DNA from 3 places in the Planctobacterium sp. R6 genome. Region 1 is predicted to be linked to each of the others. Evidence: predicted binding sites of a transcription regulator. Region 1 holds the regulator's gene; each other region holds the start of a gene.
What was found. Region 1 encodes sigma-54, which starts transcription at its own class of promoters, with help from an activator protein. Its sites were predicted from a motif close to GTTGGCACGNNNNTNGNNT; they were not measured.

Region 1 (10,614 bases):
CTTTCTGTTTGTGGCATAACCGGGTAAAAGCCTAATGAAAGTCGATACTGCACAACTGATTACCTCAGCCCAACGGGTTCTGGATATCGAGCTGGATGCGATTCAAAACCTCAGAAACGCCTTTGATGAACACTTTATCCAGGCCTGTCAGTTGCTGCTTGGTTGCAAGGGCAAAGTTGTCGTTACCGGTATGGGAAAATCCGGTCACATTGCCAATAAAATTGCGGCAACACTGGCTAGCACCGGCACACCGGCATTTTTTATGCACCCAGGAGAAGCAGGACACGGTGACCTGGGGATGCTGGGTAAGGAAGATGTGTTACTGGCGATTTCCAACTCTGGTGAAACCTCCGAAGTGGTGTCTTTGTTGCCGGTAGTCAAGCGGCTGGGTATAAAAATCATTGCGATGACCCGCTCTGCGGAATCTGCCATGGGGCGTTATGCTGATATCCACCTGTCGATTGCCGTGCCGCAGGAAGCCTGCTCCCTGGGACTGGCCCCAACATCCAGCACCAGTGTAACCCTGGTGTTAGGAGATGCGCTGGCAATCGCGTTGCTGGACGCCAAAAACTTTACTGCTGAAGAATTTGCCCTGTCGCACCCCAGTGGTTCACTGGGCAAAAAACTGTTACTCACCTTACAAGATATTATGCATACCGGTGATCGCGTTCCTACCGTCGACGCAAACAGCAGTGTGCGGGATACCCTGGTCGTTATCACTCAAAAAAGCTTAGGCCTGGCGGGCATCGTCGACGAGCAAGGCAAGCTGATTGGGGTGTTTACTGATGGCGATTTACGCCGGGTTATCGATGCCAGAAAAGACGTTCACGCCACGCTCATCAAAGATGTGATGACCAAAAACTGCTATACCGCCCGCAAAGATATGTTGGTGGCCGAAACGCTGACCCAAATGGAGAACCGCAACATCAGTGGCCTGATTGTGGTAGATGACGAGCAGCGTCCCATTGGTGCGTTAAATATGTTAGATATGGTCAAATCCGGGGTGGTTTAATGACACAAGTTGACACGCTTTACGGCCCGCTGGCCCCTCAACTGATAGAGTATATGCGTGACATCAGACTGCTGGCCTGTGATGTAGACGGGGTATTCAGCGATGGTCGCATTTATCTGGGTAACCAGGGAGAAGAGCTCAAGGCGTTTCACACCAAAGACGGCTATGGTCTGAAAGCACTGTTAGCCGCCGGTGTCGAAGTTGCCATCATAACCGGCAGAAAATCGCAGATAGTCTCTGACCGGTTTTCAGCGCTGGGGGTGCGTCATATTATCCAAGGCGAAGAGCAGAAAAAGTCTGCGTTACAAACACTGCAACACTCCCTGAATATTCCCGCGCAGCACACTGCCGCGATTGGCGATGATTTACCCGATACCGGCATGTTTGAATTAGCCCAACTAAAAGTGGCTCCCGCCGATGCGCATCCGGGCGTACTGCATTTGAGTAATTACCACACCACCACACCGGGTGGATTCGGATGTGTTCGGGAATTATGTGACCTGATATTATTCAGCAAAGGAAAACTGCAAGGTATATTGGCGAGTAGCGTATGAGTCGTATTCACATCAGTATCGGTCTGTTATTTATCGTATTGCTAACCCTCTACGTGAATATGATTGCCGATGATAATACGCCACAAACCATAGACGACACACCGGAAGCCTGGAATCCCAATTATCAGGCCCGCAATATGAAAAGTACCCTCTATAACGAATCTGGCAGCGTCAACCACGAGGTGTTTGCCTCCTCGATGGAGCACTACGATATTCTCGGCTTTACGCTGTTTGAACAACCCGAATACACCATTTACACCGATGAAACAGACTCCCCCTGGCAAATTGTTGCAAATGAGGGGACACTGTATAGTGATCAACGTATTGAACTTGAGCAAAATGTCCTTATCAAAAGTCTTAATCAGGACGACTTTGTACAAACTATCGAAACCAGCTTTGTAGAAATTGATTTGCTCAACAAAACAGCCAAATCGAATAACCCGGTCACCATCACCGGGTTGGATTTCATTATTGAAAGCAACGGCTTAACAGTTAATCTGTTGACCCGTAAACTGGAACTCAAAGACCATGTTAAAACGATTTATCAACAACCTGTTGCCCATTAGCAGTGTATTGCTCCTGCTGTCATGTCCGGCATGGGCTGGGAAAGATGACTTTAAACTTCCCATTGAGGTTGATTCAAAATCTCAGTTTGTCGATGGCAAACGCAAAACATCTGTATTCAAAGAAGATGTTAACGTGCGCCAGGGCACCCTATCCATTAATGCTGACGAAGTGAGAGTCTCGGCAGAGGATGGCAAAGGCAAAGAAATATTTGTGGCGCTTGGCAAACCCGCTGTTTATTCCCAAACTATGGATGACGGCAGTAAAATCACCGCCAAAGCTGAAGAAATTCGTTACATTGTTGAGTTTCGGACCCTGGAGCTTAATGGTGCGGCAGAACTTTATCAGGACACCAGTATGGTGAAAGGTGAAAAGATCAGCTTTAATTTAGAGAAAGAACAGTTAATCGCCGGAAGCAACGAAGCCGACGGCAGAGTGACCACTGTTTTTCAGACCGACGATAAAAATTAATCTGCAAGCGCAACCGAACAAGGAAACTCATTTAAGTGCCCACGTTATACGCGAATAATCTGGCAAAATCCTATAAAAGCCGTCAGGTGGTGCGAGATGTCAGCATTGAAGTTAGTACCGGCCAGATAGTTGGTTTACTGGGACCCAATGGGGCCGGGAAAACCACTACATTTTACATGATCGTCGGTCTCGTTCCCCTGGACAAAGGGGAGATTTTTATTGATCAGCATCAACTGACCTTGCAACCTATGCATGTGCGGGCGCGTCATGGCATCGGTTATTTGCCCCAGGAATCTTCAATTTTCAGAAAACTCAGTGTATTCCAGAATCTGATGGCCATTTTACAAATGCGCAAAGAGCTGGATAACGAGCAACGCGAAGAACTTGCCGATGAACTGCTGGATGAATTTAATTTAAATCACATTCGTCACAATCTGGGCATGAGCTTGTCTGGTGGTGAGCGTCGCAGAGTAGAGATTGCCCGCGCTCTGGCCGCCAATCCGCAATTTATTTTGCTGGACGAACCCTTCGCAGGCGTTGACCCTATTTCTGTTAATGATATAAAGAAGATTATTCACCACTTGCGGGACAGGGGGATCGGTGTACTGATCACTGACCACAATGTCAGAGAAACGCTGGATGTCTGCGAACAGGCCTATATTGTCAGTCATGGACAGGTCATTGCCGAAGGCGAACCCGAAACAGTTTTAGCAAATCAGCAAGTAAGAGATGTATACCTGGGTGAGCAATTCAGGCTATAGTAACACTAACAACAATCTAAAGATTGGGGCACAGTAACCCTGAGCTCTGGAGTCGGAAAAAACCATTTTTAATGAAGCCGTCTTTACAACTAAAATTTAGCCAACAGCTAACAATGACCCCTCAATTGCAGCAAGCAATTCGTCTGCTGCAACTGTCAACGCTTGACCTGCAACAAGAAATTCAGGATGCGTTAGACGCCAATCCATTGCTGGAAGTGGATGAAAATACCGAAGCCGGTAGCGATGAAGCGTTGGAATTACTCAAAGAACCCAAAACGGCTGAGTTGAATGGCGCCGACAGCGACAACGAATTCAGTGGTTCAGACGGCATTGACTCAAGTGATGCGCTGGAAAAGAACGACTTACCCGATGAGCTTCCGATAGACAGCACCTGGGATGAATACTACAGCGCGTCATCAGCACCCGCCTCGTCAGGTGGTGTAGGCCCGGATGACGACCAGGTGTATCAGGGTGAAACCAGTGAATCCATACAGGATCACCTGCTCTGGCAATTACACCTGACCCCGTTCAGCGAAACCGATGAAGCCATTGCTTTGGCCATCATAGATTCTATTGATGAATCCGGTTATCTCACCGTTTCGGTTGAGGAAATCCTCGAAAGCCTCGATGATGAAGAAATTGAAATCGACGAAGTGGAATGTGTCAGAAAACGCATTCAACACTTCGACCCCTTAGGTTCAGGCTCAATCACACCACAAGAGTGCTTGCTGGTGCAGTTGGGGCAATTCCCCAAAGACACTCCCTGGTTACAGGAAGCAAAATCACTGCTGTGTGACTTTTCCGATCTGTTAATGGCAAAAGATTTTCGTACCTTGATCAGAAAATCTAAATTGCGTGAAGAACAGCTCAAAGAAGTATTAAAGTTACTGCAAACCCTGAATCCGCATCCGGGCAGTACCTTAAATACCAAAGAACCAGATTATGTGATCCCCGATGTCTCGGTCATGAAAAAATCCGGACGCTGGATTGTCGAACTCAACCCCGATTCCGTGCCAAAGCTCAATATCAATCAGCAATATGCCGCCATGAGCCGGGGCAGCAGAAATAGTGCCGACGGGCAGTTTATTCGCTCGCATATGCAGGAAGCGAAGTGGTTTATCAAGAGTATCGAAAGCCGTAACGACACCCTACTCAAAGTGGCCAATTGTATTGTCCAGCAACAGCACGGCTTTTTCGAGCACGGGCCGGAAATGATGAAGCCCATGGTGCTTAACGACGTGGCTGAAATGGTGGATATGCACGAATCTACGATTTCCCGTGTGACCACACAGAAGTACATGCACACCCCGAGAGGTATCTTTGAGCTGAAGTATTTCTTCTCCAGCCATGTGGCCACAGAAAATGGTGGGGAATGCTCCTCTACCGCCATCAGGGCATTGATTAAAAAACTGGTGGCCGCTGAGAATCAGGCCAAGCCACTCAGTGATAGCAAAATTGCGCAATTGTTAGCCGATCAGGGCATTATGGTAGCCCGGCGAACCATTGCAAAATACCGGGAATCGCTCTCGATTCCTCCATCTAACCAACGTAAGAGTCTGTTATAGACTTCCCTACAAGAAGGACGACCAATTATGCAAATAAACTTATCAGGTCATCACGTCGAAATCACCGATTCTCTTCGCGATTATGTCGATACAAAATTCACTAAACTGGAACGACATTTTGATCACATAAACAATGTATATGTCATCTTAAACGTTGAAAAACTCAATCAAAAAGCAGAAGCAACCATGCACCTCGACGGTGGAGAAGTTTTTGCGACATCCGAGCACAAAGACATGTACGCTGCCATTGACTCTCTCATCGACAAGCTCGACAGGCAGGTTATTAAGCATAAAGAAAAGCTCAAGAGTCATTAGAGGAGTCTAAACGAGGATGGAAATCAAAGACATCCTTTCATCGGACTGCACGCGCTGTGCAGTCCCCATTACCAGCAAAAAACGCGCTCTGCAAATCATCAGTGTTGTTGCCAGTGAAAAACTCAGCGAACTCAATGAAGAAGACGTTCTGAACAGTCTTCTGTGCCGGGAAAAAATGGGCAGTACCGGGATCGGCAACGGCATCGCCATACCACATGGTCGTGTTGAAGGTCTGAGTAGTCCCCTGGCTATTGTACTCACCTGCTCGCCTGGTATAGAATTTGACGCAATCGACAATCAACCGGTCGATATATTTTTTGCGATTTTGGTGCCCGTTGAGCAAACAGAAGGTCACTTGCAAACCCTGGCCCGTATAGCTCAAAAACTCAGTGACAAAGAGGTCACCAAAGTAATCCGCAATTGCCATTCAGACAACGCATTATATGAAGCATTGGTATGAAATTAATTGTGATCAGTGGACGGTCCGGCTCAGGAAAGTCTGTAGTATTAAGGGCACTTGAGGATCTTGGCTACTATTGCGTAGACAATCTTCCGGTAAGTATGTTACCCACACTGACCCACGCGGTTGTCAGTGAATACGACCAGATTGCCGTCAGTATTGACGTGCGCAACTTACCTAAAGACCCAGAACAACTCACAGAGAATCTGGATTTTTTGCCCAACAAAACCGACCTGACCATTATTTATCTGGATGCCAGTGACGATATTTTGGTAAAGCGTTACAGCGAAACCAGACGCCTTCATCCCTTGTCCAAAAACAACATTTCTCTGGCTGACGCTATCGTTAAAGAGCGGGAACTTTTGGTCCCTATTTACGAACGCGCAGACCTCCACATTGATACCGATAAATTGTCGATCCATCAGTTGGCAGAACTGGTGCGAGAACGCATTCTGGGCAAGAAGTCCTCACGACTGGTCCTGGTTTTTGAATCCTTTGGCTTTAAAAACGGTATTCCGAAAGACGCCGATTACGTCTTTGACGTGCGCTTTTTGCCTAATCCACACTGGATACCGGAACTCAAACCCTATTCAGGTAAAGATGCGCCCGTTGCTCAATACCTGACAGCACAGCCCATCGTGGTGAAAGTGATCGGTCAATTTCAAAACCTGATCGAAACCTGGCTGCCGCATCTGGAGAGAAACAACCGCAGTTACGTGACCGTTGCCATAGGGTGTACCGGGGGACAACATCGCTCAGTATTCATCGCTGAAACCCTGGCGAATTATTTTTCTGTTGCTCACCCTGATGTGCAAATCAGACACCGGGATCTGGACGCGTGAATCGAGCAGAACGAACCCTAACCATCACCAATAAACTGGGCCTTCACGCCAGAGCAGCCACCGAACTGGTGAAGCTGGCCGCCTCATTTTCCGCAACCATTATGCTGCACAAAGACGGTAAAAGTGCTTCTGCAGACAGTGTTTTGGGCTTAATGATGCTGGAAGGGTCACAAAACAAACAGGTGAAGGTCATTTGCGAAGGCAATGATGCCGAGCCGGCTTTAGAGGCAGTTTCCGCATTATTCTCCGCGCGGTTTAACGAAGCTGAGTAGTGTTTCACAATATTTAAACCTGGATTGTGATTTGTTTCATTAGTAGATATCCAGCAGCCACTTATTGCTATAAACTATAATAAACGAACAATAACAATGACCTGTGTATACAGAACGCTCATCTGTAAAGGACTTTCAGGTTGTTAATGGAAATCAGTTCATCGCAAAAATAAGGAGTGTCGATAAGTGCCGGGAACACCTTATCTAAATCTAAAACATCGTGATTTAGCCGGATTCGGTACAGCTTTCTACACCCTTATATCAGCCCGCAGCAACGTTTCTCAGTATCCGCAAAGCCAGTCAGCAAAGATTGACATGGCAACATTCTCTCTTGTGCCCTCTGGTGAGGAAGCACACTGATGGAACAAAATAAGCTCGAACAGGAATACGTCACCACGCAACTGGATGCCATTAACGAAGCGCTCAGTAATGGCCTGTTTGTGCATGTGCGCAAAATGCTGCACAGCATTCCCCCCGCAGATGTCGCGTTACTTTTAGAATCCACCCCGGTTCGCAATCGTTCTTTGCTCTGGAAACTCATCGATACTGATTACCACGGCGATGTGTTAGAAGAACTGTCTGAGGATGTGCGCAACGGCATCATGCGCGAAATGGTGCCTGAAAAGCTTGCTGACGCCCTGGAAGATATGGACACCGACGACCTTGCAGAAATGCTGCACGGTCTGCCTGACAGAATGGTTCAGGATGTCCTGGAGTCCATGGACAGCATGGACAGGGCCAGAGCAGAACAAGCCTTATCCTATGGTGAAGGTACCGCCGGTTTCATTATGAACACCGACACCATTACACTGCGACCGGAAGTCAGTGTAGAAGTGATTCTGCGCTACCTGAGACTCAAGCAGGAACTGCCGGAAGATACCGACATGCTGTATGTCACCAACCGCTATGACCGGTTGATTGGGACGGTGCCTCTTACCAGCCTGATCACTGCGGCCCCGGAGATCAGTGTTGAAGAAATCATGGAAGAAGAACCAGAAGTCATCAAGGTGGATCTGGACGAAACCGAAGTAGCCAAATTGTTCGAGCGTCACAACTGGCTGTCGGCACCTGTCGTAGATGCCAATCATCAACTGGTAGGCCGTATTACCATTGATGACGTGGTTGATATCATCCGTGAAGAGGCCGAACACTCCATGATGAGTATGGCGGGTCTGGAAGATGAAGAAGATACCTTCGCTCCGGTACTCAAAAGTACGCAACGCCGCTCCATCTGGTTAGGTGTCAACCTGTTTACGGCCCTGATGGCCGCCATGGTCAGCGACCTGTTTGAAGCCACATTAAGTCAGTTGGCGGTTCTTGCCATCCTCAATACTATCGTTCCCAGCATGGGGGGTGTGGCCGGTAACCAAACCCTCACTCTGGTTATTCGAGGTATGGCACTGGGCCATGTCAGCGCCTCAAACTCTCGCTGGTTGATCAGCAAAGAACTGGCTATCGGCTTTCTCAATGGCATCATCTGGTCGGTTTTGATTGCCTCGGTTGTTGCCGTCTGGAAACAAGATTACATGTTAGGTTTGGTGATTGCGTTCGCCATGATGGTCAATATGGTTGCAGCGGGCCTGTCGGGTGTTATCCTGCCCATCGTGATGAAAAAGCTGAAAATCGACCCCGCGTTGGCGGGCAGTGTTATTCTCACCACAATTACCGATGTGGTGGGTATCTTTGCGTTTTTGGGCACCGCCACCTGGCTGTTGCTGTAGACCCGCATCCAACATGGTTTTCGAATTAAATTTCAAACCAAAACGCGCTAACTCATAACCCAAAAGTCAGAAATTACTCCTGTACTCCTGAGGTCTTGTTGTCTGTTAATTACACTACAGGAATACAATAATGATCCGTATCGTTTCTACACTGTTTGCACTTTTCTTTAGCTTAAATACTCTGGCTGGGATTGATACCCAAACCGATGACAATGGCGTGATATTGGCAGGGCATGATGCCGTGGCCTATTTCACTGACAACAAACCTGTGATGGGTAAGGCTGAATTTACTGCTGTTTACCAGGGAGCCATTTATCGGTTCAGCTCTGCTGAAAACCGCAACACCTTCAACCAAAATCCGCAGCAGTATGCCCCTGCTTACGGTGGTTATTGTTCAACCGGCACCAGCTTTGGCAAAAAATTTGAAGTCAATGGCAAGGCCTTCAAAATTGTCGACGGACAATTGTTCGTTAATAAAAACGAAGAAATTCACGCGTTTTGGTTAAAAGATGTTGCCGGCAATATTGTCAAAGCCGACAACAACTGGCCGGAAATTAAACACGTGCCCGCCGATGAACTCTGATTGCTAAGTGTCACTTTATCCCCGCCATCGAGCGGGGACAGGCAGAACCAGACTGCAGCCTGAACGCGATTGCCAGTTTGGCGAAGCCCGGGTAGTGATTAAAACGCTTTTCTCAGATAAGGTCGGTAATTGGCAGTCCAAAAATTTTCCTCTATACGCTGCCGCAATTCAGCCTCACTCAGCCCGGGCACATCCCCTTCCTGAACAACCACATTCGCGATGGCCAGCGCAATGTCTTTACTGATCGCCTGAATTTCCTGCAAAGGTGGTAGTAACCCGCCACAGCCCTGATTAACCAAAGGCGAACAACCGGCCAACGCTTTACTGGCCGCCATCAACATCGCATCCGTGATGCGCTTAGCGCCGGTACTGACCACTGCCAGACCAATTGCAGGAAACACATAACTGTTGTTGCTCTGACTAATTACGTGCTGAACCCCTTGCAGGCTGACATCATCAAACGGACTGCCCGTTGCAAGCAAGGCTGCGCCATTCGTCCAGCGCAAGACGTCTTCGGGTTGAGCTTCAGCCAGACGTGAGGGATTACTCAGCGGCAATATCACCGGTTGCGCGCAATATTGATGCATTGCTTTAATGGCAGCTTCATTGAACAAACCAGGCTGACCGCTAACGCCCAACAACATATCCGGTTGCACCGCATGCATAACATCCTGCAAACTGTGTTCCGTGTGACTCGAAAGCCCTGCCGGTAAGCCAGCATGTGCCAAACGGGCCTGAAATGGCTTCATATCAGGGGTGGACGTGGTTAGTATTCCATCCCTGTCCAGCATATAAATCTGCTGCCGTGCCTGTTCATCGGTCAGCCCTCGCTCTCTCAGACAGGCAATCCATTGTTCTGCAATTCCACAGCCTGCTGACCCTGCCCCGACAATAACAACGCGTTGCTGAGTGATATCCACTTTTTTAGCCGCACAGGCGGCAAGCATGACTGCAACAGCGACCACCGCCGTGCCCTGAATATCGTCATTGAAGCAGCAGTACTCCTGCTTATAACGCTGCAACAGCGGCGTTGCGTTATGTTGCGCAAAATCTTCAAATTGAATGAGGGCGTTGGGCCAACGTCGCTTTACGCCCTGCATAAAAGCATCCACAAATTCGTGGTATTGCTGTTCATTGATGCGGCGGTGACGACATCCCATGTACATGGGATCAGACAGTAACGCCTCATTGTTGGTGCCAACGTCCAACATCACAGGCAAGGCATACGCGGGACTGATACCACCACAGACGGTGTACAGCGATAGTTTTCCGATCGGAATACCCATGCCACCAATGCCCTGATCCCCTAATCCCAGTACCCGCTCACCATCAGTCACCACAATGATTTTGATATTGCGCTTGGTGGCATTGTGTAAAATGTCATCGATTCGATCTTGCTGATGATGGGCAATGAACAATCCCCGGGCACTACGGTAAATATCCGAGAATTGCTGGCAAGCCTCACCCACCGTTGGGGTATAGATGATCGGCATC
Region 2 (10,614 bases), on a different contig from region 1:
TGCCTACCGTCGCCGAGAAAACCTTTCTGGTGACTATCGGTGACCGCACAGTGACCGGATTGGTGGCTCGTGATCAGATGGTGGGACCCTGGCAGATCCCGGTTGCAGATGTTGGCGTAACCTGCGCCGCATTTGATACTTACAATGGCGAAGCCATGTCTATGGGCGAGAGAACGCCAATCGCACTGCTGGACCATGCCGCCTCTGCAAGAATGGCCGTGGGTGAAGCCATAACCAACATTGCTGCTGCAAATATTGAATCCTTAAAGCGCATTAAATTATCGGCAAACTGGATGTCTGCTGCCGGGCATACTGGTGAAGATGCCGGGCTATACGAGGCAGTAAAAGCGGTAGGTGAAGAGTTATGTCCGGCTCTAGGGCTAACTATCCCGGTAGGCAAAGACTCCATGTCCATGAAAACGCAGTGGCAGGATGGCGATGAAGACAAGAGCGTAACCGCGCCATTATCACTCATTATTACTGCGTTTGCCAAAGTCGAAGATGTCAGAAAAACCTTAACACCACAGTTATCGACAACACTGCAAGACTCACGATTATTACTTATTGACTTAGGACGTGGTCAAAACCGCATGGGCGGCTCCTGTTTGGCTCAGGTATATCAGAAAGTGGGCAAATCGGTACCTGATGTGGATTCTGCAGAATCGCTTAAAGCTTATTTTGACGCGTTGCAAACCTTAAATACCAAAGGGTTACTACACGCGTACCATGATCGTTCCGACGGAGGATTGTTTACCACTTTAGTGGAAATGGCATTTGCAGCAAATTGCGGATTACAAATTTCTCTGGATTCACTCAGCGGTGATGCCAACAGTGCTTTGTTTAACGAGGAGCTGGGTGGCGTGATTCAGGTGGCAGGACATGACGTTGACCAGGTTATGGCAGTTCTTGCTGAAGCCGGACTAGGCGACATGGTGCACGAAGTGGCAACTGTAAACAACACTCAGGATATTGTGATCAGTCAGAACGAGCAGGTTTTACTGCAAAACAGCTGTTCTTACTTCCGTATGTTGTGGGCACAGACCACTTACAACATGCAATTACTGCGCGACAACCCTGAATGTGCGCAACAGGAGCATGAACTCAAAGCCAACCCGGAAAACACCGGACTATTCGCTAAATTGAGCTTTGATCCTTCAGAAGATGTTGCTGCTCCCTACATTTCTACCGGAAAGGCGCCCAAAATGGCGATACTGCGGGAACAAGGCGTCAATTCTCATGTTGAGATGGCGGCGGCGTTTGACCGTGCCGGGTTTAACAGTGTCGATGTTCACATGAGCGACCTGATTGCCGGCCGTGTTTCGCTGTCGGCATTTAACGGCCTGGTGGCTTGCGGTGGATTCTCCTACGGAGATGTACTGGGTGCCGGTGAAGGCTGGGCAAAAACTATCCTGTTTAATGAGCAGGTAAGAGAGCAGTTTCAGACCTTCTTTGAGCGACCCGACAGTTTTTCCTTAGGTGTGTGTAACGGCTGCCAGATGCTTTCCAATTTGAAATCGCTGATCCCCGGCGCAGAACATTGGCCGCACTTTGTGCAAAACTACTCAGAGCGTTTTGAAGCCAGATTCTCTATGGTAGAAGTGCAAAAGAGCCCATCTATATTTTTTGAAGGTATGGCCGGTTCTGTAATTCCGATTGCTGTTTCTCACGGTGAAGGGCGGGCTGTGTTTGCAAATAATGATGTGCAAACCGCAGCACAGAATTTGGTCAGCCTTAAATATGTGGATTATGCCGGTAAGGTCACACAGCAGTATCCGATGAACCCGAATGGTTCCCCGGATGGTATTACCGGACTCACCACCCAGGACGGCCGCGCAACCATTATGATGCCGCATCCGGAAAGGGTATTCCGCACCGTGGCAAATTCATGGCATCCACAAGACTGGCAAGAGGACGGCGCCTGGATGCGTATGTTCCGCAATGCCAGAAAGTCTTTAGGCTGACATTAATGTGGCGAGAGGAAATTTACCCTCTCGTCCACTTTCGGTGATTTTTGACTAAAAAAATCGAATTATTAGTAAAAAATCACCAATTTTGTAGGGTTTCCTGGTTGTTTGTGAAATCTATATTGTTTATGATTGCTCAAATAGTAATCTATGAGTATGTCTTATCATACGCTACAGGAACGTAGAAATATCACCTGACGGATAGGATTACCTGAAGGATAAAATGCGATGGTCATTTTCGGATAAACCTCAACAACAAAAACAAAAATAAGAGTAGGTTATGAATCGTTCCAGCAAAGGTTTCGGACTCACCGGTGTGTTGTTAACTGTGATAGTGCTCATTGTAAGCGCTATCATCAGCACGTCTGTTTCTTCCAAAGACACGCCATCCCTTAAACCTGTAGAGCATAAAACAGCGAAGTCAAATAACACAAAAACAAAAATTTAAACTACCTGAGTTTGTGACGTTCTCTGTTGTCGGCTTTTTGTTGCTTGTTTTTCTTCAACAACACGTAGGTGCTCTTTAGTCCGCCATGTTGTAGTTGACTGGAATGAAAGGCGAGCACTTCCGGGATTTGCTGTAGCCAAACGTTGAGATAACTTTTGAGGTAACCGGGAAAGGGTTTACGATTTTCGTTAAGGCCGTGCCGCATGAGCACGCATCTTAATCCACGTAAATGACTCTGAGTAATGAATTCAAACACCTCTTTATGTGCTACGTCCAGGGTCATAGATTGCATATTTAAGGTACTTTCTATCGCGTATTTCCCCAGCCTGAGGTTTTTATAAACCAAATCCTGAACGCCTTCCAGTTTAAACTGAATCGGATCATTTAGGGCTATTGGGTCGATGTCTGCGAGGGTAAGGTAGTTGTTACTGCGCCGTTGTTCGCTTTTGATGGCATCTCTGCGTAATCGTCTGGCCAGCTCATTGCCGTCCTGCCTTTTCAGAAATACCTTATCGTCTGATTTTAGCTGTTTCACATCAGCGACCTCAGCTAAAAATGCACTGAAATCCTCTTCAACAGTCATAACTCAACCTGTTTACTAACTACATTTTCTATTTATATTGGTATTAATTGGGGTCATTCAAGGTGTTGCGTTACTTGCTTTTATTGTTACCTGGCACGGAGACAATATGGAAATATTGAAAGGTAAAAAAAATATCCTGTTTGTGTTGTTATTTTAGCTGTTTTTGGTTAACGTTCACGGTAAGTAAACATATCGAAATAGAGTTATATCTCTGGTTAAAAAACTGACTAATTAACCAGCAGACAACTCACTATCAGGAAGTAGTAGTAAGCCATGGCGATTAAAAGTACAGATGTATTACATATTGAACGTTCTGAGGTGCTAAGAGGATTACGCCTGGAAAGCAGCCTGACGCAACAACAAATAGCCGATAAGTTGGGTATCAGCCGTGAAAAAGTCGTGGCGGTTGAAAATTGTCATGTTAAATCTATGCTGGCACTGGAACTGGATACAGTAAAAAACTGGTGGGAACTGTGCCGTCCCCGAGCTGATATTCAAACACAAAAACAATTTGTGAAACTCATGAAAAAGGAACTGAGTATCTGATCTCGGTATGCCTGTTTGACTACATTGTTGCTGGGTCTAATGGCCTGAAATAAGGGGTAAGATGGTCACTGATGTGAATCGAAATGTGGCCACACTTCCCGTCAAACTCAAAAGAGGTTGTGCATTTTCGGTGCAAGAGGTTTGATGCATTAACGATGGTTGCAAGATTTAGTTACTGACTCAAGTGTACTGGTGATTTACAAATAAAATTTTTAATAGAATCTTTTTCATAACCGTCCCGCTAGATCTCAATCATTATTCCAACCTGAATTCTTGTAAATTTCCTTTGTTTTCTCCTGTATCTCTCCGTTATCGTATTGGCTCAAAATGTTTTGCAGTTCTCCGTTTGTTAGACTGGAATTGAAATCTGAAATTGATAACCAGTAATACACTGCAGCGGTAAACGGTTCTTTTTCTTTCAACTCGTTTGCTAATTGATAGGTTATGTAACCTTTGTCTCTTTGGGTTTTTAGGTGAGGAATAATGTATTTGTAAGTTGCTATTGCATCATCCGTATAACCAGTTGTAGAGTAATAGCGACCAAGGAGTCTGGCAGCTTGTGCATCACCATCTGCTACTAAGCTATTCCAATACTTAAAACCCTCGTTGTAAGCATGTGCATCAACCCACTCTTCTTTGCCCTCAAAATCTGCACCCCCTACAGGACCTTCAGGATTTTCATTTTCAATACGAAGACTGCCATCGAGGAAGTAAGTCAGGTTAATCTCCAATTCTGCTCGAGTAAGTGGCATGCCTTTAATGTATTTTCCAATGATTGTCAGTTGTTCAATAGAATAACGATCAGGTCTCAAGCCAAAGTCAGTTTCCGTAATTTTTTTAATCGCAAAGTCAACAAGCTCTTTGTCAGTTGGAACTTTTTGAACTTCCAGGTCACCGGTATTGTCTTCGACGATTTGAGCTGACTCCTGCGCTTGCGATATGGAGGAGTCTTGGATTACAGAGGTTAAACCTTCTGATAAATTATTTTTGTTATCCGTGGCATTCGAAATTTCCAGGGATGTCTTCTCCACTACAGGTTCAACTGAGATGTAAAAGAAAAGACCAGATGCTATTAATAAGGAACCTGTAGTGACGATCAACTTGTTGTTCAAAGCGAATCCTTAAAGTCAATGAATAACTGCGAGAGGTAAATTTACCATTTTCATGTTGTTTCGTGGTTAATTATTAACTTCTTCAATGGATTTTATTTTAACTGTTGTGGGTGGTGTGTAGGCCATCATGGTAAATAAGTGACAGTTTAACAAATACTTTTTAGAGGTACTCTACAGGTGATAAAAAACTTCATAATTACAAAGAGTTAGATGTAAATGTTCAAAAACAACGATACCAGATTGCAGCGTATTTTTATGAAGGATTGAGTTACAGAAGAACAAAATAACACTTTTTGGCTGTTTTTTGACCTTTTTAGGTTTTTGGCGTGTCGTTTGATGAAATGCTGAACGCCTTTAAAGATGCAGATTGGGCATATTAAAGGGCTGCACGAATGGCGTCCCCACCGCGACTCGAACGCAGATCTAAAACTTAGGAGGTTCTTGTTTTATCCGGTTAAACTATGGGGACGCACAGGTTTTGGTTACAGCTTTCTATATTAGATACAAAGCCTTAGGTGATTATTACCCATTCAAAATCGCTTTGAAACCCCTATCTTCTGACCACAAAATCGTTTGGCTGAATATTGGCCAGCGGAGTACCGTCGGATACTCTGAGTAACGAGGAGTCATAAAAGGCTTCGGCGACGGTTACCTTAGAAGGGTGAATCGAATACTGGATATGCGGCATACCTGACGGAGAGAAAAATTGCCTCATTTGGAACACTGAGAGCTCATCGCCTTTTTGAACACCTTGCTTAGTCCCAAGATTAACTGACAGGCTGTTGTTGTGGATGGCGATAATTCTGCCATATGTGGGGTTACAGGCGATCAGGTTGTCGATATCTGCGGTTAATTCCCGTAGTAACTCTTCGGTGACCTTTCCAAACGGTGACTGCCACAAGGTTTTGCTATTGGTTTCCAGCGTTTGATGGCTGTCGAATTCCCATACCGAAGAGGTTCGATAAATCTTATCCAGCAATATGTCGCCTTTTGTCCCGTCAATTAACACAAAGCGGATCGCCAGATTGCGCTCCGGATGTTTTGTCTCCCAAAACCTGGCAACATCCAGATAAGTTTGTTCATTGCTATCCAGACTAATTTCAATGATGTCTCCGATGAGCACGTATTGAGCATTGGATTCGGCCGACAACAACATGGACTGTGTTTTTAGTTCATGAGCCTGCGGGAAAAAGGTGTAGGGCTCGATTTTACTGATCAGCGCTCGCTGAGAAAATGTATCAAAACTGGATTTAATGCGCTCAGAAATTGGGCCTGAAACATTATTCAGTCCACCTATGGCAGCCTGCCGAAAGGCACTTATGTGTAGTTTGCTGGTAACGATGCTTTTTTTATAATCAGAAGCACTGCATTGATCACGCTGTGGAAAAATATCCGCTCGAATAGCGACTTCTACATAGTCGTCAAAATAGTGTTCACTGATTAATTCTACGCTGGCGACTTCACCACTTGCGCGAATTTCGAGGCGGTCATTTTGTAGTAAACCGTCCGTCATCTCTTGTACGCTGCGCACCGAAGCACCGGCAAACAACAGTGCCTGTCTGATGGCCTCATGCGTAGCCTGCTGTTTTGCCAGGGTTTTGTTGTCATTGTGAATGACGGCCTGACCTGTTGATTCAAACCAGGCCGATTGCACGCCACAGGAAAGGATTGAAACACAACAGAATAATATTAGCTTGTACATGGTAACCTCGTTATGAGTCTGAACAGATCCATACAGTGGGCTGAGCATAGAATCTACATTTTAATAGTGTCAAAAAACTACGCTATTGCCCTTTTCTAAATATGTTGCCCCACTTAAAGCAGGATACGTACCACTATTTATTAATATGCCCGGTAAACTATGCTGGTTTGGCAAAAAACTTGCTTTGAAAAGCTGACAGAATATCAATGTCAATATTTTAACATTCATGGATATTGGCTTAGTGCCTGCTGAACAGTATGGCTGCAATAGATTTAGGTGAGTTATGATAAGCAAATTTGTAAACAGGATTGATAAGGCACTCATTGTCAGTGTACTTGCTCTGAGTGTTTCCGGGTGCAAGACATTGGAGTCTATGTATTACAGTGATAAACAGGTGGAGTGGGAGTATGTACAACCTGAAGAATATCCGGTACTAACTGCGGTGGGGTATGCTCCTATCAGTTCGCAGATGGGCAACAATGATTCCGTTAAAATGTTGATGGCTATTAAAGCATCCAAATTAGACGCATATAAAGAACTGGCAGAGCAGGTATATGGTCAGCGCATTGACACTGAGCAGTCTTTGGCTAATTTGGTCTTGCGGGACAATGAGCTAAAAGCCTCTGTAGAAGGAGTTATTCGCGGTGCACAAGTCATCAAATCATACCCGGTGGGCGAGGATGTTTACGCGACAGAGTTGTCATTGGATTTTCAAAAAGTTTACGACATTTATTTATCAACTGCCCGGCCTCGCAAAGTCAAAGACGTCGTTTATTACTAATCCGGGCGTGTTAACACGGCTGATGTCATATTGCGACCAGCGGCCAGCTAACACAGAGTAAGGCGACTACATAAAAGTAACCCCACCTGAAACCTCCTTTACCGGAGGTTTTTTAATGGAACTTCACCAACAAGATACAAAGTCACAATTATAGTGGATGAAAAACACCAGGTCACTGTCAGATGATATTGGGAAGAAGTCGTATAAAGGTGGGTAGGATCAGGCTTTAACGCCACTGCCGAGCATTCCGCCCTGGGTTTTACCTTTATTCGTGTAGGTCATAGATTCTTTATTGCGCGTCGCCATCATAACATCCCGCAGCCGTTGTAAACGAATCTGGTTTTTTTCAACCGCGATTGCATTGACGTTGGTTTGATGTTGGCACTGAAGTAACAAGGCTTTGCCATCTTCAGCTAATTGACGTTGAGCATCGTTGAATTCACCGGATGACAATCTGGCTGACTGCAGTACTTTGTCGTTTTCAGCAATCTGTTCCAGTAAATCTGATTTCTCGTTAACCAATGTCAGCAGACCGTCAGCGTCACGAGCAACAATTAATTCCAGCTCGTTATCGAGCTTTTCTTTCAATGCCTGCAGCAATGAAATTTGTTGCGTAAGCGCGTTAGTCATGTCTGACATTCATTAACCTTTGGATAAACCAAACAGGTCCGACTCAGCTTTAGAGATCTTGGAGGCTAATTGCTCTGCGTCGATCTTGTAAGAACCGTTCTGGATAGCTGCTTTCAGTTTATCTACTTTGTCCTGATTTACAGGAGCATCGTTGCCCTTTTTCTGCACGTTAGCAAGCTGCTGTGCAGACTGTGTTAAAGACACAGAATCTTGACGCGGCGCTGCTGATGCAGTTTGCGCCTGTTGTGCCGTGTTGGCACTCTGGCCCTGTTGAGTTTGCTGTTGATTGAGTCGCTGACTCTCCAACTGCGGTTTCTGGCCAGCACCATTTACATTGTTAATAGCCATGATTAATTTCCAATACTTTTGATACCCTCAGTTAGTGTATCGGCATCGACATTACTAACTTTAATAAAAAACCGACAATTTTGTCGTTTTTTTATGCACTGGATTTCGATTTATCCAGTGTAATCTAAGCACACATAAAAGTCTCTACAAAATCAACAACTTCATGTAGACAAAGTGGCTGAAACTAAACTGCCCAAAGGCAACATACCGGCACGCTGAGCCCTTTAAAAAAGAGGCGGATCAGATATGCACCTGAACTTCGTTGACATTGGCCACCTGAGCTTCAATCTGTTTCTTAGAGCGGCGATTTTTAACCGATATGGTATCGCCTATGTTGCCATCCTGGAGCGCAATACCACTGGTTTTGATTTCCAGACCGCTTAATTTTGCAGTAATCACTATGGCATCACCTTTACACACAAAACACAACATATTTGCAGTGACAGGGCTGCCATCGCGGGTCCGTCGTTTTAGCCTGGCACCAATGACTTCGTTTTTGTCACTGAAGGTGCCGCCGCGTAAACGCCGTTTGTCAATTTTTTCGATACTGAGATTGTTCTCTGTTAACAAGGTGCCTGGTGATATTGTATCGGCCACTACGACCACTTCCTGCATCTCAGTCACCTGAGCACTCATGTAGTAAAACCAGCCGTTGCTGGGACAACTGATTTTTACCGTAATATTGGATTGTTGTAGCGATTGCGTACTGCTACTGGCCACCAAATCAACCGGGCAGACCGGGATGTGCACACGCTCGTCGACATCCCTAATGGTGATCTCGACATCGTTAATGTTTTCGACGTCAGCGTTTTGATAAACATAAATTTCAGCGGTTTCTTTGACTAAATCATGCATTAAATGTTTTTCTTGCGCAGCCGCTATATTGGTTGTTATAAACCATCCCAAAAGGGAAAGTTTTAGAGTTTTCTTGATGTTGGCGAAATTTTTCATGTTCACTTTCTTCCAATTTGGCTATGCTTAAAGACAATTTCTAAAAACAGTAGACAGCGTCAAAAAAATAACGCTGTGCGGATAAATTTCAATCACGTGAACAAGATAATCAAATATCGTGCCTGATTGGATAAATTAGAGGTGCTATATGGCGGGAATTTTAGATTCTGTAAACCAACGAACTCAGCTGGTGGGGCAAAATCGACTTGAGTTGCTACTGTTCAAGTTGAATAACCGCCAACGCTACGGGATTAACGTATTCAAAGTCAGAGAAGTGCTGCAATGCCCGCCTCTCACCTCGATGCCAAAACTCAATGCGCTGGTACGTGGCGTAGCGCATATTCGCGGCCAAACTATCTCGGTTATTGATATGAGCATGGCCACTGGCGGTAGAAAAATTGAAGACATTAAAAACAGCTTCATCGTCATCGCTGAATACAACCGCTCAGTGCAGGGCTTTTTGGTGTCTTCGGTGGAACGTATCATCAATATCAACTGGGAAGCCATTTTACCGCCACCCGAGGGCGCCGGGAAAGCGAGCTATTTAACCGCAGTAACAGAAGTAGACGGCGAGCTGATCGAAATTCTGGATGTTGAAAAGATCCTCAATGAAATTGCGCCTGCCAGAGAAGTGGTCAGAGAGGACATGGTAGAAGAGCTGGCCAGGCACGATGCCAGTCTGGATGACAAGATCATATTCATTGCCGACGATTCTTCAGTTGCCCGCAGTCAGGTTAAAAAAGCGCTGTCTTCTTTGGGACTTGAAATCGAAGCGGCCAAAGATGGACGGGAAGCACTGGAGCGACTAAAAGAAATTGCGGCTGAAACCGGCGATGTCACCGACAAAGTAGGCGTCATTGTCAGTGATATAGAAATGCCTGAAATGGATGGTTACACCCTGACTGCAGAAATTAAGAGCACGCCAGAACTGGCGAAGCTGCACGTGGTATTACACACTTCTTTAAGTGGTGTATTTAATCAGGCGATGGTGAAAAAGGTGGGGGCTGACGATTTTATCGCTAAATTTCATCCCGATGAATTAGCCACTGCGGTTAAAAAATGGTTGGATAAATCTGCAACGGAATAATGGTTCGTGGTGAATAAAACCTTAAGTGAAGACGACTACACCTTATTCAGCGAATTTCTGGAGCGTTGTTGTGGCATTGTTTTAGGTCCAAATAAACAATACTTAGTGCGCAGCCGGTTAGCGCCATTAATGCGTAAATATGAAGAGCCATCACTCAGCCAGGTGGTTAACGATATTATTAATGGCCGCAATCGCGGGTTGCGTGAAGACGCAATAGATGCGATGACCACCAATGAAACCCTGTGGTTTCGCGATCGGTATCCATTCGAATTGTTGAACAAGGAGTTGTTTGCCCGATTTTCTGAAAGTCGTCAGCCGGTTAAGATATGGTGTGCTGCCGCATCCTCTGGTCAGGAACCTTATTCTATTGCGATGGCGGCGGCGGAATATCAAAAGCAAAACAGTCGTTTTCCGGGTGTACAAATAACCGGTACAGATTTGTCTACTGAAATGCTGAGAAAG
Region 3 (10,614 bases), on a different contig from region 1:
AACACCACAAAACACCCTCATGCTGCTGGCCTATCAACGCATCTTTGATGCCATGGGCAAGCACCTTCACAGCCAGCCGCTGGTGTATCAATCTGCTAATGGAAACAGTTGGTCTTCGAGAACAACATTGGGCCACAAAAATTGGTGGCTTTGGCGAATGCGCTGGCATCAGCAAAGACATGCAACCAGCTCAAAAACGCAACACCAGGCCTTTGGCTTTGCCTATAATCGCGCAGCGAACAGTGTACACCTGTATTCCGGTGATCCTGTCGGTTCATTTCACATTCATCAGCCAGACGTGTTGAGTTTAGAAAAACACAAACTGGGATACCCAAATGAAAGTGATTTGTTTTTCTCCAACAATATCGCCTGGGCAATTGTGCGCAGAGATGCCGATTCCTGCAGCGCACAATTAGGTTATTCAAACTGGCCCTTTAAACGGTGGCAATGGCACGACCTTGGGTTTTATCTGGGTGGCCCTTGTATGCAGCCCGGTGATAACGGGGAAGTGTGGCTGGCCGGCAGAATCTGGCAAAACCAACGATTCTCAACGGCATTGTTACGATTAAACCTGAAGGATAAACAGCTCAGGAAAATAACCACACTACCATCGGCTGGCGATAACAGCTATCCGGGATTGGTACTGCACAACAAGACTCTCTTTTTGTCTTACTATTCCAGTCATGAAGATCAAAAAAGCCAGATTTATCTGGCTCAATTTGAAGTCAAAGATGAGTAAATTACACTGACTTATATATAATCAAACAGTGATAAATTAGTTACCCGTCCGAAGGTTTGTTGCGCCGCCTGCAAGGCGGTTTCCTGTTTACTCAGCTCTGAAATTGCTTCAGCGTAGTCTACATCTTCAATTTTAGAACGGGCATCTTTGTTTGCAATTTCAAGGTCCAGATTAGACTCATAAACAGAAGTGGCAACCTTTACACGTCCACCTATTGTAGCCACGGTGTTAGACACTTCCTTGAGACCATTGTCCAGTCCCACCAATGCATCATTTAGCGCTTCAGAGAGGGCGTCACCACTGACTGTTGGATCATTTAACGCTGCTACAATTTCATCCAGCGTCACAGCCAGGTTTTTCTTTTCCGGCTGAGATAAAGTAAATTCCACGGTACTGGCAGCCCCACCGGTAACCGTAAACTCAACCCCTTTAAAGGTAAAGGGCTCACCCGAAGTAAAATTAAGGGTAGTTGCGTCCGGATCGTCAAAGGTTATCTGATTCCCGGCCCCATTCACTGTACCGGTGAAAACGTTATTTGCGGCGGTAACCGCATCATAATTAGCTTTGTGAAAATTATCGAACTCGCCCTGTTGAATAACCTTTACACTGGCATTCGCTGTTCCACCGGTAACGGTTCCGGTTAATCTCGCCAGCACATTCTCAAAAACATCTTTGCCAGAATCACTGCCCGCAACCGTGACATTATTGGATAACTGCAACTTGTTTTGCCCGTCATCCCCCTGAAACACATAGCGATTTCCGGTGGCGGTTGCATTGTAAACAAACGCCGGAGAGTCAGACTGATTACCGGCAAAAATGTAGTTTCCGTTGGCATCCTGACTGTTCATTAAATCAAAGATTTCGTCGCGGATCTGTGCCAGCTCACCAGCGATAGCGGTGCGGTCTTCGTCGGTATTAATACCATTACCCGCCTGCACCACCAGCACTCTGGCTCTGTTGGCTGAACTGGTGACATTACTGAGTACCGCTTCTTCCTGCGACAGGGAATTTTGTAAAAGTGTATTGTTGCGATTGTACTGAGTGATCTGATCTAACTCTTCAGTCAGACGCAACACACTGGCAGCCCCCACAGGATCATCCGATGGGGTAATCAGTTTTTTGCCGGTAGATAACTGCAACTGGGTTTCAGATAAACCGATTTGATTATCAATCACGCCATTGATGGCCCGATCAAATATTTGGTTGTTCGATATCCTCATGACATTCTCTCCACGATGATCAATATCCCCGCGATGATCAATTGCCTAAATTGTGCCATTAGCTCACTGCACCTAAGATAGTTTGGAACAAACTTTGTGCTGTGGTCAAGACCCTGGCGGATGCAGCATAAGCTTGCTGGAAACGGATCAGATCGGCCGCTTCTTCATCCAGGTTCACCCCGGAAACAGAGTCCATCCATTCTTTTGAAAGACGCTCCATTGCCACAGCAGCATCATATTCGACATTGGCACTGGCCGTTTTTGAGCCAATATCGGTAACGATACCGGCATAGGCTTCGTGAAAGGTAACCTGTGTGCTGTTGCCGTCATTTCCCCGCAACATGGTATCTGCTTCCTGCAATGCAGCAAGCTCCAGACCATTGCTATTGTCATTAAAGCCATTGGTGTTGTACGCAATGGTAAAGGTGTCGCCTGCCTGTGGCACACCCTCGATGCTCAGATCATAACCAGGATAATCATCCTGGCCGGTAAAACCGGCATCCCATGGTGTTGCCGCTGCCTGCTGCAACAGGTTTTCCAGGGATGTAGCGTTATTCACCGTCGCCAGCACCGTGCCGGCGGAATCCCGTACTTCAAAACTATCAGCCGCTGTAAATACAATCGTTGTTGGCGCGCCATCCCCACCGCCATGTGGTGATGCACCAGGTCCCTGAATGCCACCCGCGCCATCAAATGCAGAACCGTCGGTACCGGCACTGACCTCAGTGTTAGTAACCGTAATTGACGAAACCGACGCTGTACCCAGGTTATTCAGATCAGACTCAACCCGAATTGGCGAAGCTAACGCTAAATCTTCGGGCCGGTTGGTGGCCATCGCAATGGCCCCCGCCGCCTCTTTAGCGGGTTGCAATAAGAATTGATCACCTGCGGCGTAACCTGCGCCATCCGGGAATTCAAGTTCTAAATCTCCCCCAATATTACCTGCCGGAATGGTGGTAAAAGTGCCGCCTGCTGCGGCAACCCCTGTCACCGTCTGGGTAATGGCTGCACCGCTACTATCGGTAACCGCAGAGCCGTCTGCATTTAATAATGCGATAGTAATATCGACGGTATCAGGTGGACCTGCTGTAACCGCATCAATGGTAATCTGATAATCAGCAGACGTAATGTCACCACCGCCACCATCAGGAATACGGGCATTGACCCCGGTGGTTGTAGTGTTGTCTTCATATGTCAAAGCACCAAATACAGGCGTGGTGAACAGGTCAGTGCCCAATTCATTATCGAGATCCATGCCCAATTTGTTCTGTTCATTCATTGCATCTGTCAACGCCAGGGCGATTTGTCCCAACTCACGGACATTGGGTTCCAGTACATCATCCCGATAGCGAATCAAACCACCAATCTGACCACCTAAATCATCATCACTTAGTGGTATGGTAATATTCTCTTTTCCGGCAACCCTCAACTCCAGGTCTTTATAGGTGGGATCGGGGTTTCCATTTTCACTGAATACATTGAACGAACCATCTTCTAACACCAGCGCCTGACCGGTACTCATAAACACCAGTGTTGAGCCATCTGTGCGCTGTTGCGTAGTAACTTCAACTAATTCAGACAATTCCACAATGGCCTTGTCACGCTGGTTTTTGACGGATTCTGAGCCGGAGGTTTGCGGTGCAAATTGCGTTGCTTTAATTTGCGTATTCAATTCTGCGATCTGTGCAATAAGATCATTGGCCTGTTCCAGTTTATCATCCAGCTCCTGATTAACCACCTCAACACTGTTTTCTAAATAACCGTCCAGGTTATTAAACTGTTTGACCATGGCTTCAGCTTCAGCCAGTACTATTTCCCTGGCGGCCACATTATTCGGATCATCATTGGCTGTTTGCAAGGCAGCAAAATAACGGCTCATCCCCTCTGCCGCACTAATAGCTTCACTGGCAAAGATGTTGTCCAATTGATTGAGTTTGTCCAGATATTGCTCCGCCTCACCTAACGCAGAGGTATCGCGAATATATTGTTCCTGAGCAAATTTATCAACAACGCGCTCCACGTTCCCCAATAACACACCGCCAACACTTTGCTCTTCAAGCGCGCCGCGTTGCCGTATATAACCTTCAGTATTAACATTGGCAATGTTATTGGCGGTAGTATTTAGCAACCCTTGCTGGGCATTTAAGCCAGAGGTAGCAATAGTAAAAATATCCGTTTGGATCATAACGCAGACCTCATAGTATTAATTTGGCGGTCCTCGCCGCTTAACCGTTGACTGTTGTACACTGACATCACTTTTTCAGCGTAGCTGGGGTCCGTGGCGTACCCGGACTTTTGTAATTCACTAAAATAGGTTTGGGGATCGTCGGCTTTTTCCAGCGCCTGTCGGTATCTCGGACTGGACTGCAAAAACTCGACATAGTCGTTCATAGATTCTTCAAATGAGCCGTAAGAACGAAACGCTGCTTTAGTTTTGTGGGCTGTCCCATTATCAAACTCCAGCGTATCAATATAATTTTTATCGCCCTGCCAACCCCGACTCGCTTTAACCCCAAATAAATTATGGGAATTTTGACCGTCACCTGAATGAATTAAATACTGGCCCCAGCCGGTTTCTACTGCGGCCTGAGCCACCATCGCTTTGGGATCTAAGCCAATTTTTTCAGCTGCCTGCTCAGCGATGGGCATCAGATTCTTAACAAAGTCTTCGGGCGACTCGAATCCGGGACGTTTTTCCGGTGCCAGATTAGCAACCGCATGATTTCCGGGTATTGCGGAACTTTGAGCCATACTCACTTTGGCGCGACTAAAGTCATTAATGGAGGACAGGTTGCCATCATTGCGAATTGCGTTAGCTGGCATGACATTACTGCCCTGAGGATCCAATTGTTGCACAATCAACTCTGCCAGGCCGACACTACCAGAGGCTGACATATTCGTTGCCAATTGTTGATCGTGCATGTCGCGATAAAATCGCACTTCCTGGGAATTAAACGGGCTGTCTTCATCCGCCAGCACATCTTCTGCGGCCCGCATGGATTTCAGCATCATTTGTACAAAAATAGCTTCAAAATGTTTGGCGGTTTCTTCTAACGCTTGCTTGTCATTTTTTTGTGCCCCCTGACGCAACGCATCAAGGCTTTGCACGTCGTAAGCATTTCGCGCCTGCTGAATTTGTGTTTGCACGTGATTCATAGAGTCCATCATGTCACCCTAAATAATCACCAGCTCACCCTGAAGGGCACCGGCTTCGCGTAACGCTTCTAAAATGGCCATCAGATCACCAGGCGCAGCACCGACTTCATTCACGGCCCGAACCAGGTTATCGAGACTGACCCCCGGGTCAAACTTGAACATGCGGGTATCGTCAAGATTCACATCCACAATCGACTGCTGTGTTACCGTGGTATCGCCTTCTGCAAACTGATTAGGTTGCGAAACGGTTTGCGTCTCAGCAATGGTGACCGTTAATCCACCATGGGTAATTGCAGCCGGTTTAAGCCGGACATCTTCGCCAATAACAATGGTGCCGGTGCGACTGTTGATAACAATGCGCGCCGGTGCATCAGCTGGTTCAAATTCGAAATTCTCAATAGTGGCTAAAAAGCCAACCCGGGCGCCCACTTCACGTGGCGCAGAGACCCGTACTGAGGCAGCATCAATCGGGGTTGCAATGACATACCCTTTATCAGGATCGGCACCCAAACGTTGATTGATTGTATCCGCCAGGATTTTAGCCGTAGAAAAATCGGGGTAATTGAGGTTCAGGGTTAAAAAGTCGCCGTTCATCAAGCCACTGGGAACGGAGCGCTCCACGACGGCACCATTGGGAATGCGACCAACTGTAGGTGTATTGGCGATAATTCGGGAGCCATCAGCACCTTCTGCCCCAAAGCCGCTGACCACTAAACTGCCCTGCGCGACGGCATAGACTTTGCCGTCCATACCTTTGAGGAAGGTTTGCATCAGCGTACCACCGCGCAAACTTTCCGATTCACCGATAGAAGAAACTGTGATGTCAATTTTTTGGCCCGGCTTGGCAAATGCCGGTAGATCAGCATGTACCGCTACCGCAGCCACGTTGGAAATCTTAGGGCTGACGTTACTGGCAAGAGCGATCCCAAAGTTAGATAGCATGGCGCGAAAGCTCTGTTCAGTAAAAGGGCTTTGCTCGCCGGTACCCGGCAAACCAACCACTAAACCATAACCGATTAATTGGTTGCTGCGAACGCCGGAAATAGAAACCGCATCTTTGATTTTTTGCGCATAGGTTGAAGTGCTCAACAACATTGCTGTCAGCGCTAAAACGATGGTAAAACGATTCATGATGTAGTTCCTCACTTGCCTCAATACGTCAAAAAATTAAAAGGGCCACCAGGTAGAAGCAAAAAACTTGCCAAGCCAACCTTGTTGCTGCACCTGAGAAAAGCTACCCGTGCCACTGTATTGAATTCTGGCATTAGCTATTTTGGACGATAAAACTTCATTCGCCGGATTGATGTCAGCCGGTCTGACAATACCGGTCAGGCGTATATACTCATCGCCATTGTTTAACGTAAGCCATTTTTCGCCGCGAATAATCAGATTGTTGTTGGGCATCACCTGCACCACAGTTACGGAGATGTTACCGCTAAGATTATTACTTTGGTTCGCTGAGGCATCGCCTTCAAAGTCGTTAGTGGCACCCAAATTCAGTTGAAAATCACCACCCAAACCCAAATTTAAGTTACCACCACCAGGTCCGGTGATGGGGTCAAAGTCAATTTCAGATTCCCGTTCCAATGTGGTGCTGGCGGATTTAGTCGCCGAGGTATTTTCCCGCAGAATGACGGTAATAATATCGCCAATACGTCTGCCCTTAGCGTCTGAATACAAGCTGTTGGCATGTATAGCGTTAAATATGGAGCCATCATTGGAGATTTGCTCCACAGGCATTTCTGGCACGACCGGCGCAAAAAAGGGATCATTGGGCCGCGGATCGACGGGAACAGTAGATTGACAGGCCGTCATCAGTAATGCAGCCGAAGCAATCAGAGCCTGTTGGGCATTGAGCATTTTCATCTTAGATCACCTCTATAATTGCTGGATAACCTGACCTAACATTTGATCCACCGCTGAAATTACTTTGGAGTTCATTTCATATAAGCGCTGGCTCTCAATCAGGTTGACCAATTCTTCCGTCACATTAACGTTGGAGGTTTCCAAAGCACCTTGTTGGATAGTGCCCAGTCCATTCAGTCCGGGAACTCCCTGTATAGGCGCACCACTGGCGGCTGTTTCGACATAAAGATTTTGTCCAATGGGTTGTAAACCCGCAGAGTTAACGAAATCAGAAATATTCAGCTGCCCCACAATAGTAGGTGCCGCCTGACCTCGCACCTGTACTGACACTTCACCATCCTGAGAGATAGTGATTTGCTGCGCATCTTCCGGAATAGTAATGGCTGGTTGCAACTGGAAGCCGGCACCAGGGGTCACAATCTGTCCGGTATCGTCCAGGGTAAACTGACCATTCCGGGTATAGGCAATCGAACCGTCCGGCTGCAAAATTTCAAAAAAACCTCTGCCCTGAATCGACATATCCAGCGAGTTTTCAGTCGTCAGCATATTGCCCTGGGTGTGTGCTTTTTGCGTCGCAACCACCTTACTGCCCGCTCCCACCATCAAACCTGACGGCAATTCAGTATCCGCAGATGAGCGACCACCAGGTTGGTTAATGTTCTGGTACAGCAAATCTTCAAATATTGCCCGGTCCTTTTTGAAACCGACCGTACTGGCGTTGGCCAGGTTATTTGAAATGACAGACACGTCTGTTTGTGCCGCGTCTAATCCTGTTTTACTAATCCACAATGCCGGGTGCATAAATCACCTCCTCATTTATTTCGAAAGCCTTATGCTTTCAGATATATTCAAAATCGTTGTTGCCTGATGCGGTTAAGCCATTACATGATCATCATCAGTCGCGTACCGCGCTCATCAATTTCTTCTGCCTGCTTCATAAACTTCACCTGCATTTCGTAATGACGTTGCGACTGGATAATGCCCATCATCTCTTCAATGGGATTGACATTACTGGCCTCCAGGAAGCCGGTTCTGATACCAACAGTTAAATCCTGGTCAGCCTGTTCGCCATCTGGCAGGCGAAACAAGCCATCCTGGCTGCGTTCTAAATTATTCAGGTCGGGTTTAACTAATTTGATGCGACCTACCGGCTCCAGCACATTGGCAGGAGCGCCCTGAGGTCGAACAGAAATGGTACCGTCTTGCGCAACATTCACGTTAGAAAGTGGTATAGGCAGGAAAATTGGCCCCGCTTCACCCACTATCTGATTGCCCCGGGTATCCAATAATTCTCCATTGGTCCCCATTTGCAGGCTACCATTTCGGGAATAGGCCTCACCGCCATTTTTATCCAGTACTGCAAACCAGCCGTTCCCTTCAACGGCAATATCCAGATCGCGGTTAGTTTGAACCATGGCGCCCGGATCATAGCGATTGGCCGGACTTTCCGTCATGGCGAACACCCGCGTCGGCAAACCGTCGCCGAATGCCGGCATGGCACGGGCCTGTTCCATCATTGCTTTGAAACCGGTAGTTTGCGCATTGGCCAGGTTATTGGCCCGAACCGCGCTTGCCAGAAGGTCTTGCGAGGCACCCGAGGCGGCAATATAGAGCATTTTATCCATGACAGTTATTTGACCTGTTATTAACTTAACAGGATAAAAGCATTAATCATGCCAGGAAGATAAGAGCGGATAAAATAAAGGCCACAGAACAGTGGCCTTTGATAACAGAACAAAGAATAGCTTATCGAATACCCAGAATAGTCTGATTCAGAGCGTTGTTAATCTCCAGTGCTCGCGAGTTCGCCTGGAAGTTCCGTTGAGCAATAATCATGTCAATCAGCTCTGTGGTCAGGTTAACATTCGATTGTTCCAGTGCGGAGGAGTTGATATCGCCGAAAGTACCTGTGGTAGCCTCACCCGCCAGGGCTTCGCCAGACAAGATGCTTTCTTTCCAGGACGCATTACCATTTTGAGTCAGGCCCTGCTCGTTAGAAAAACGCGCCAATGCAATACGACTGATAGGCTCAGAGGTACCATTAGAGAAAGTTGCACGCACCAGACCGTCCGGACCGATATCAATGCCTGTTAAGCGCCCTACCGGCAAACCATCCTGCTCCAGTGAAGTCACTTCAAAAGAAGATGCAAACTGGGTGGGTTCGTTGTCGCCAATTCCGTTGGTGTCCAGATTGAAATTGATTGCCAATGTCTGCGCTGTATCAGCACCTGACGTCAGCCCGGTCAGGGCAACCGTTGTTGGCAATAATATGTCACCGGCAGTCCCTGTTGGTAAAGAAGAGCCATTAGCGGCTTGCACTTGAGTAAAATCACCACTGGAATCAAAGACTAAGCGGGTTGCCCAAACACCCGTAGTGCCGGTAGCTCCACCGGGTCCGGTTAAGGATTGTCCAAAGCCCACATAGTTTTGGTCTACACCGGCTACCGGACCATCATTTGGGATAGTTGGATCTGCAGGCACCGTACCGTCGGGGTTGGTATAGTCGTAAAACTCACCATCGACTGAGGTTACCACTAACCATTCATTGCTGGCGGCGTTTTCGTCTTTAATAAAATAAAAAGTTTGAATATGAGATTCGCCCAATGAGTCATAGATAGTAATCGATGTAGACGCATTATAGGTAGTAGTGTCATTGGGGTTAAAATCATCGGGGTCCAGCGCCGGATCACCAGCCGGCAGATTCATTCTTAAATCCACCTCTGTAGTCGCCGATGGATTACCCGATGAATCGGGGATCTGCACCGGCTCAGCAGTACTCAGCGCGATAGATGAAGAAGTGCCATCACTGTTAACCGGGAAGCCCAACAAGTTGTCTCCCTGTGAGTTAACCACAAAGTTATCTTCATCCAGCTTGAACTGACCTGCCCGGGTATAGGTAAAGTCTTGTGACGATATATCCGGCACCGTCACGAAAAAGCCGTTTCCGGTAATGGCTAAATCTAGTGCGGTGTTAGTAAACTGCAAACTGCCCTGGCTGAATTGCTGGGCAACTTCCTGCGTGACTACACCATCACCGACTTTAGTACGACCACCACCTAAAAGTGATGACGCAAAAACATCGCCAAACTCGGCACGTGATTCTTTGAATCCCACGGTGTTAACGTTGGCAATGTTGTTTGCCGTGGTATCCAGGTCTTTTTGAGCGGCAGCGACACCACTCAGGGCTATATTAAATGACATTGCTCGTTCTCCTGTTAATTAGCCGACATTTATAATATCTGATAGGCGGATACTCTCATCACCCGCCAGGTTGAGTACCACGCCTGAAGTACCGGCACCGGCCAGACTGACGCTTTCTACTCTGCGATTAATTCCGTATGGGATAGATTCGGTTTGACCGTTAACCTCACCCTCGATTTTGATTTTGTAGGAGCCGGGCGGCAAAATATTGCCAGCATCATCGGTTCCGTCCCAACCAAACTCAATATTACCAGCCTGCTGACTGCCCACATCAATGGTGCGCAATACCTGGCCAATACTGTCTTCGACGATGATTTTCATGTCTTTGACGTTTTCAGCGGCAACGGCTGTACCTGTCACCTGGGCGTTCATCTGAACATTCAGTTGGGTGTTTAAGCCATCTACCGTACCAGTGGCTTCAACTTTGTATTT

Region 2: the regulator sigma-54 is predicted to act here: its motif matches at 9,173-9,191, upstream of flgA (flagellar basal body P-ring formation chaperone FlgA).
Region 3: the regulator sigma-54 is predicted to act here: its motif matches at 8,644-8,662, upstream of AC0J20_RS00610 (flagellar basal body rod protein FlgF).

Annotation. Positions count from the first base shown of each region.
Region 1 is NZ_JBVTQY010000022.1:22,345-32,958, forward strand. Features, by position in the region: gene AC0J20_RS14240 (calcium/sodium antiporter) at 1-19, shown strand, start outside; gene AC0J20_RS14245 (KpsF/GutQ family sugar-phosphate isomerase) at 35-1,012, shown strand; gene kdsC (3-deoxy-manno-octulosonate-8-phosphatase KdsC) at 1,012-1,566, shown strand; gene lptC (LPS export ABC transporter periplasmic protein LptC) at 1,563-2,132, shown strand; gene lptA (lipopolysaccharide transport periplasmic protein LptA) at 2,095-2,601, shown strand; gene lptB (LPS export ABC transporter ATP-binding protein) at 2,637-3,362, shown strand; gene AC0J20_RS14270 (RNA polymerase factor sigma-54) at 3,434-4,927, shown strand; gene hpf (ribosome hibernation promoting factor) at 4,955-5,242, shown strand; gene ptsN (PTS IIA-like nitrogen regulatory protein PtsN) at 5,259-5,702, shown strand; gene rapZ (RNase adapter RapZ) at 5,699-6,544, shown strand; gene AC0J20_RS14290 (HPr family phosphocarrier protein) at 6,541-6,816, shown strand; gene mgtE (magnesium transporter) at 7,176-8,537, shown strand; gene AC0J20_RS14300 (YHS domain-containing (seleno)protein) at 8,668-9,120, shown strand; gene AC0J20_RS14305 (NAD-dependent malic enzyme) at 9,219-10,614, opposite strand, start outside.
Region 2 is NZ_JBVTQY010000001.1:127,106-137,719, forward strand. Features, by position in the region: gene purL (phosphoribosylformylglycinamidine synthase) at 1-1,961, shown strand, start outside; gene smrA (DNA endonuclease SmrA) at 2,414-2,995, opposite strand; gene AC0J20_RS00545 (RodZ family helix-turn-helix domain-containing protein) at 3,269-3,541, shown strand; gene AC0J20_RS00550 (hypothetical protein) at 3,790-4,653, opposite strand; gene AC0J20_RS00555 (flagellar assembly protein T N-terminal domain-containing protein) at 5,204-6,355, opposite strand; gene AC0J20_RS00560 (LPP20 family lipoprotein) at 6,639-7,136, shown strand; gene flgN (flagellar export chaperone FlgN) at 7,356-7,775, opposite strand; gene flgM (flagellar biosynthesis anti-sigma factor FlgM) at 7,779-8,114, opposite strand; gene flgA (flagellar basal body P-ring formation chaperone FlgA) at 8,355-8,969, opposite strand; gene AC0J20_RS00580 (chemotaxis protein CheV) at 9,214-10,152, shown strand; gene AC0J20_RS00585 (CheR family methyltransferase) at 10,159-10,614, shown strand, end outside.
Region 3 is NZ_JBVTQY010000001.1:139,584-150,197, reverse strand. Features, by position in the region: gene AC0J20_RS00645 (hypothetical protein) at 1-739, shown strand, start outside; gene flgL (flagellar hook-associated protein FlgL) at 751-1,959, opposite strand; gene flgK (flagellar hook-associated protein FlgK) at 2,018-4,144, opposite strand; gene flgJ (flagellar assembly peptidoglycan hydrolase FlgJ) at 4,141-5,115, opposite strand; gene AC0J20_RS00625 (flagellar basal body P-ring protein FlgI) at 5,134-6,246, opposite strand; gene flgH (flagellar basal body L-ring protein FlgH) at 6,283-6,975, opposite strand; gene flgG (flagellar basal-body rod protein FlgG) at 6,994-7,782, opposite strand; gene AC0J20_RS00610 (flagellar basal body rod protein FlgF) at 7,863-8,606, opposite strand; gene flgE (flagellar hook protein FlgE) at 8,728-10,182, opposite strand; gene AC0J20_RS00600 (FlgD immunoglobulin-like domain containing protein) at 10,201-10,614, opposite strand, start outside.